2 regions of the Streptomyces sp. NPDC005195 genome follow, and region 1 is predicted to be linked to the other one. Evidence: riboswitches for the same ligand, from Rfam matches in the RefSeq annotation. Region 1 holds a riboswitch; the other holds the start of a gene.
What was found. A riboswitch is a leader RNA that binds a small molecule or an ion and turns the genes downstream of it on or off. The one in region 1 is predicted to bind glycine.
Positions count from the first base shown of each region.

Region 2: it holds a riboswitch for glycine, as region 1 does, so the genes downstream of both, gcvT (glycine cleavage system aminomethyltransferase GcvT) here and gcvP (aminomethyl-transferring glycine dehydrogenase) in region 1, are expected to answer to the same signal.

Region 1 is NZ_JBEXHZ010000006.1:5,722-9,123, forward strand. Features, by position in the region: gene ABZV34_RS09310 (DNA polymerase IV) at 1-1,411, shown strand, start outside; gene ABZV34_RS09315 (PRC-barrel domain-containing protein) at 1,542-1,913, opposite strand; glycine riboswitch at 2,028-2,123, shown strand; gene gcvP (aminomethyl-transferring glycine dehydrogenase) at 2,303-3,402, shown strand, end outside.
Region 2 is NZ_JBEXHZ010000001.1:167,607-171,008, reverse strand. Features, by position in the region: gene gcvH (glycine cleavage system protein GcvH) at 1-154, opposite strand, end outside; gene gcvT (glycine cleavage system aminomethyltransferase GcvT) at 284-1,402, opposite strand; glycine riboswitch at 1,549-1,670, opposite strand; gene ABZV34_RS00740 (AAA family ATPase) at 1,839-2,513, shown strand; gene ABZV34_RS00735 (enhanced serine sensitivity protein SseB) at 2,711-3,402, shown strand, end outside.

The DNA.
Region 1 (3,402 bases):
AAACGCGCCCACGATCCTGCATCTCGACATGGATGCCTTCTTCGCCTCGGCGGAGCAGGCGTCCAAGCCGAGCCTGCGGGGGAAGGCCGTCGTCGTGGGCGGCCTCGGGGTGCGCGGCGTGGTCGCCACCGCCTCGTACGAGGCCCGCGTCTTCGGGGTCCACTCGGCGATGCCGATGGCCCAGGCGCGCAGGCTCGCGCCGAACGCCGCGTATCTCGTGCCGCGTTTCGGGCTCTACCGGGAGATCAGCGACCAGGTGATGGGGCTGCTGCGGACGCTGTCCCCCCTGGTGGAGCCGCTGAGCCTGGACGAGGCGTTCGTCGACCTGGAGGCCGGGGGGACCGCCTGGGACGACGCCTCGGCGCGGCTGGCCGGGGTGAAGCTGCGCGCGGACATCAGGGCTGTCACGGGCCTGACCGGATCCGTGGGCCTCGCGGCCTCCAAGATGCTCGCCAAGATCGCCTCCGAGCAGGCCAAACCCGACGGCCTGGTGGTCATCGAGCCGGGGACGGAGCGCGCGATGCTCGGGCCGATGCCGGTGCGGACGCTGCCGGGCGTCGGGCCCGCCACCGGGGACCATCTGCGGCGGGGCGGGATCAACACGGTCGACGAGATCGCCGAGGCGGGCGAGGACGAGCTCGTACGGCTGCTGGGCAAGGCTCACGGGCACGCGCTGTACGCGATGGCGCTGGCCCGCGACGAGCGGCCCGTGGTGGCCGAGCGGGAGACGAAGTCCGTGTCGGTGGAGGACACCTATGACGTGGACATCCATGACCGGGTGCGGGTCGGGCTCGAGGTGCAGCGGCTCGCCGACCGGTGTGTGCAGCGGCTGCGCCGGGCGGGGCTGTCGGGACGGACCATCGTGCTGAAGGTGCGCAGGTACGACTTCTCGACGCTGACCCGGTCCGAGACGCTCCGGGGGCCCACGGACGACCCCGCGGTCGTACGGGAGGCGGCCGCGCGGCTCCTGGAAGCGGTGGACACGACGGGGGGTGTACGCCTGCTGGGCGTCGGTGTCTCGGGGCTCGCCGACTACACGCAGGAGGACCTCTTCGCGCAGGCCCAGGCCACGGCGCAGGCCCAGGCCGCGGTGGAGGAGACGGCGGAGCAGGAGCACTCCGATGAGGAGGGAGCGTCGGCGGAGTCGGCGGCCGAGCAGGTGCCGGCGGCCGGGCGGCGCTGGCCCGCGGGGCACGACGTGCACCATGCCGAGCACGGGCACGGGTGGGTCCAGGGCAGCGGGCTGGGCAGGGTGACGGTGCGGTTCGAGACGCCCGACTCGGAGCCGGGGCGGGTGCGGACGTTCCGTACGGACGACGGGGCCTTGGAGCCCGCGGACCCGCTGCCGCTGGTGCGCCGAAGACCCGAGGATTCGACCGGCGTGTCCGCCGGTGCGCCCGGGAGGGCCTGAACTGGTCCGGGCAGGGCCGACAGGAAGGGCCGGCCGCGGGGAAGGGCTGGGCACCGGAGGCCGTACGGCCGGCCGGTCGGCTGGTTCGCCGTACCCCGGAAGCAGTGCTCCGCGCCTCCGAAAGGGTGTCTCAGGTCTCGTCCGTTCCCGCCAGACGGCCGAAATCGCGGTCCGGCGGGAGGGCCGGGGGCGTCACGTCGAGACCGTAGTGGTGGTAGAGCTGGAGCTCCTGCTCCGGAGAGAGGTGGCGGCCCACGCCGAAGTCGGGGGCGTCCTTGATCAGGGCGCGGTCGAACGGGATGCGCAGACTGCCCTCGACGAGTTCGCTGGGCTCCAGGGGCACGAAGGCGTCCCTGCTGAACAGGCCCGTACGTATGGCGGCCCACTCCGGTATGCCGGTCGCGTCGTCCAGATAGACCTCGTCGACCGTGCCGATCTTGGCGCCATTGCGGTCGAGCGCCTTGCGGCCGATCAGATTGCGCGGATCGATGTCGGTCTGCACGGGCCCTCCACTCGATTGCAACTCATCCGTAGGCACTACGAAAGAGCACATTCGTGACGGTGGCCACTCGAAAGCCCGTGCGTTGTTCACGCTGGTACCCTGGCAAGCGGCTGCTGACCCCGCGCGGGAGAGTCCTCCAGACACCATCGGAGGCGCCGAAGGAGCAACTCCTCCCCGGAATCTCTCAGGCTCACGTACCGCACGGACGAGGTCACTCTGGAAAGCAGGGCGGTGCCGATGGCTACCGCTCTCACCGACGGTGAAAGCCGGGTCGCAGCGAGCGGGCGGGCCGGTGAAGCTCTCAGGTCGAGATGACAGAGGGGGAGGCCGTCGGGGCACCCACGCCGTGGTGCCCCTCGAAGGTCGTGTGTGACCAGGAGGCCTCCGTAATGACCGCCCATCGCATTCCGCTCTCCGAGCTCGAGCAGGGAATCCCCTTCGAGCAGCGCCACATCGGGCCCGCCCCGGAAGCACGGGCCAAGATGCTCGCGCAGGTCGGGTACGGCTCGCTGGACGAGCTGACGGCCGCGGCCGTGCCGGACGTGATCAAGAACGCCGAGGCGCTGGAGCTCCCGGGCGCGCGCACCGAGGCCGAGGTCCTGGCCGAACTGCGCTCCCTCGCGGACCGCAACCAGGTCCTCGACCCGATGATCGGCCTCGGTTACTACGGCACCTTCACGCCGCCGGTGATCCTGCGCAACGTCATGGAGAACCCGGCCTGGTACACCGCGTACACGCCCTACCAGCCGGAGATCTCGCAGGGCCGCCTGGAGGCGCTGCTCAACTTCCAGACCGTGGTCGCCGAGCTGACCGGGCTGCCCACCTCCGGCGCCTCGCTGCTGGACGAGGGCACCGCGGCCGCCGAGGCGATGGCGCTGTCGCGGCGCATGGGCAAGAACAAGAAGGGCCTCTTCCTGATCGACGCGGACGCCCTGCCGCAGACGGTCGCCGTCATCGAGACCCGCGCCGAGCCCACCGGCGTCGAGGTCGTCGTCGCCGACCTGAGCGAGGGCATCCCGGCCGCGATCGCCGAGCGCGAGATCAACGGCGTACTCGTCCAGTACCCGGGCGCCTCCGGTGCCGTACGCGACCTCAAGCCCGTCATCGAGCAGGCGCACGAGCTCGGCGCGGTCGTCACCGTCGCGGCCGACCTGCTCGCCCTGACCCTGCTCACCTCTCCCGGCGAGCTCGGCGCCGACATCGCGGTCGGCACGACCCAGCGGTTCGGCGTCCCGATGGGCTTCGGCGGTCCGCACGCCGGATACATGGCGGTGCGTGAGAAGTTCGCGCGGAGCCTGCCCGGCCGGCTGGTCGGCGTCTCCGTCGACGCGGACGGACACAAGGCGTACCGGCTCGCCCTGCAGACGCGTGAGCAGCACATCCGCCGTGAGAAGGCGACCAGCAACATCTGCACCGCTCAGGTGCTGCTCGCCGTGATGGCGGGCATGTACGCCGTCTACCACGGGCCCGACGGACTGAGGACGATCGC
Region 2 (3,402 bases), on a different contig from region 1:
TCACCGTGTCACCGACCTCCGGAAGCTGGGCGTAGACGACATCGCCGAGCGCGTTGGCCGCGAACTCGGTGATGCCGACCGTCGAGACGCCGTCCTCGGCGACCGACAGCCACTCGTGCTCCTTGCTGTAGCGCAGCTGCTGGGGGTTGCTCATGGCCTGAATTCTCCTGTACGCGGGGGAGTGCTGATGAACGGGTACGGACGGGGTGTCCGGATGCCGGGGTGTCGTGAGACAGGGGACAGGGCGCGACGAGGCAGGTCACGTCGACGCGCCCGGGCGGACCTACTTCTGGCGCTTGTAGAACGGCAGCGCCACGACCTCGTACGGTTCGTGACTGCCCCGGATGTCCACGCCGACGCCGGCGGTGCCCGGTGCGGCGTGCGCGGCGTCGACGTAGGCCATGGCGATCGGCCGGCCCAGCGTCGGGGAGGGGGCGCCGGAGGTGACCTCACCGACGACCGCGCCGCCCGCGACGACGGCGAACCCGGCGCGCGGGACGCGCCGGCCCTCGGCGACGAGCCCGACGAGCACCCGCGGCGGGTTCGCGGCGGCGCGTTCGGCGGCTGCCTCCAGGGCCTCGCGGCCCACGAAGTCGCCCTCCTTCTCGAACTTCACGACCCGCCCGAGCCCCGCGTCGAACGGGGTGAGCGAGGTGGTCAGCTCGTGGCCGTACAGCGGCATGCCCGCCTCCAGGCGCAGCGTGTCGCGGCAGGACAGACCGCACGGGGCCAGCCCGGCCGGCGCACCCGCCTCGGTCAGCGCCTGCCACAGCTTCTCGGCGTCGGACGGGGCCACGAAGAGCTCGAAGCCGTCCTCGCCCGTGTAGCCGGTGCGCGCGATCAGCGCCGGGACGCCCGCGACCGTGCCCGGCAGACCCGCGTAGTACTTCAGGCCGTCGAGGTCGGCGTCGGTGAGCGACTTGAGGATCCCGGCGGACTCCGGGCCCTGGATGGCGAGCAGCGCGTACGCGTCCCGGTCGTCACGGACCCCGGCGTCGAAACCGGCGGCGCGCCCGGTCAGCGCGTCGAGGACGATCTGGGCGTTGGAGGCGTTGGCGACGACCATGTACTCGGTCTCGGCCAGCCGGTACACGATCAGGTCGTCGAGGATGCCGCCGTCGGCCCGGCAGATCATGGTGTAGCGGGCGCGGCCCACGCCGACGGAGGCGATGTTGCCGACCAGCGCGTGGTTCAGCAGCGCGGCGGCCTGCGGGCCGGTGACCGTGATCTCGCCCATGTGCGAGAGGTCGAAGAGACCGGCCCGGGTGCGGACGGCGACGTGCTCGTCGCGCTCGGAGCCGTACCGCAGGGGCATGTCCCAGCCCGCGAAGTCGGTCATCGTCGCGCCCAGCGAGCGATGCAGGGCATCGAGCGCGGTACGACGGGGTGCGTTACTGCTCATCGGTGGGGCTCCCAAGGCATGACGGCGAGGTCGTTCCTCCCCATCTGTCATCGGAACCTGAGAGGTTCATCACGACCCCGCGAACGGAGGTCACGACTTGCACCTTGGGTGGAGCCACCGGTCAGCGGCCCGCTTTTCAGATGTGCCTCGCCCGCGCGGTAACGGTGCCTGAGAGATTCAAGGGAGGGACTTGCTCCTTCGGCGTCCCAGCCGGACGTGCGTCACACGGATGTGTGCACGTCACTGGGAACTCTCCCGCGCGGATTCAAGCGGCCGGTATGCAGTTGGCGGGCACATCATTGCACGCGCCGTCCGAAGACGGCAGTCCGCATCTGTAACCGGGCTGTGGCAGTCCGAACACGGAAACGGCAAGCACCGCGCATTACCTTCTCTTTACACTCGACGGGGATGGGACTCCAGACCCAAGGGGAGGACGATCACGGTGAACAGGACCAGGGCGTACGCCACGACCTCGGCCCTCGCGCTGCCGCGGCAGCCGGGTACCGCGGCCCAGGAGGTGTGCGGCACGCTTCCGGCGGCCGTCGTGCGCGACCTCAGGGAGCGCGCCGGACACAGCCCGCACGGCCTGTACTTCGGCACGGCGGACCTCGTGGTGGTCACCGGGCTGCCGGGCAGCGGCAAGTCGACCCTGATGCGCCGCGCGGTCGCGGGCCGGCGGGTGGACTCCCAGGACACCCGCGACCGCTGGGACGGCCGGCTGGCCCGCCGGCTCCCGTACGCGGTCTACCGCCCCCTCGTCCGCCTCGCGCACTACGCGGGCCTGCGCCGCACGCTGCGTTCCGGCACCGGCGTCGTCGTGCACGACTGCGGTACCCAGGCCTGGGTGCGCCGCTGGCTCGCCCGCGAGGCCCGCCGCCGGGGCGGCACCCTCCACCTCCTGCTCCTCGACGTCACACCGGGCACGGCGCTGGAGGGCCAGCGTGAACGCGGCCGGGGCGTCTCGCGGTACGCGTTCGCGCGTCACCGTGGCGCGCTCGGCAGGCTGGTGCGCTCCGTCGAGCGGGGTGAACTGCCGGAGGGCTGCGGCTCGGCGGTGCTCCTCGACCGCGAAGCGGCGGACGTGCTGCGCCGGATCGACTTCGACGGTTGACGGGCGTGCGGAGCCGGTCGGGCGGAGGGGCGGACGGAAGCCCGCACGGGAGAACGGGACATCGTCGTACGAGAGGGTCGTAGACGCCCACTAACCTTTCCAGCCGGAACACCACAGCAGAGCAGCAGCAGAGCAGCAGAGCAGCACACCAGGACACCGGAACACCGGATCAGCGGTTCACAGCAGGCGGTAGACAGATGGACTTCCCCGACTTCCCGGCACCAGCGCACCCGCACCCCCACCCGCACGGCGGGTGGCCCGGCAACGAACTGGAGGAGGTGCTCTCCGCGTCCCTCGGGGTGCCCTCGGCGGGCGGCCGCATCGTCGAGGTCCTCGGCCGCAGCTTCGTCTGGGTGCCGCTGCCCAACGGCGGCGGTCCGCACGCGGGCCCCCTCGACCTGCCCACGCTGGAGATCGAGGGCCAGGCGTACGTGCCGGTGTTCAGCTCCGAGGAGCAGTTCCGCCAGGTCGTCGGCAGCCACCTGTCGTTCACGATCGCGCCCGCCGTCGAGTTCGCCCGCGGGCTGCCCCCGCAGGTCGGCGTCGCGATCAACCCCGGAGGTGTGGTGGGCGTACCACTGCCGCCCCTCGCGGTCGCCGAGCTGTGCCGTGCCGGGCGTACTCCGCTGGACGGTCCCGCGAGCGGCGGCCGGGTGAAACTCTCCGAACCCGACTGGCAGGACGACCCGGTGGACTTCCTGGCCGCGGCCTCGGCCGAGTTCGCGGCGACAGGGGTGGTGCTGTCCGCGCGTCGCTGCCTGGCCAGCGTCGAGGGCGACGACCCCCTGATGTTCATCGGGGTCGAACTGGCGGGATGGGAGGGCGACGCCCGGACGCTCCCGCTGGACGCGCTCGGCCGGGCCCTCGGCCGGGTGCCGGTGGACCGGCT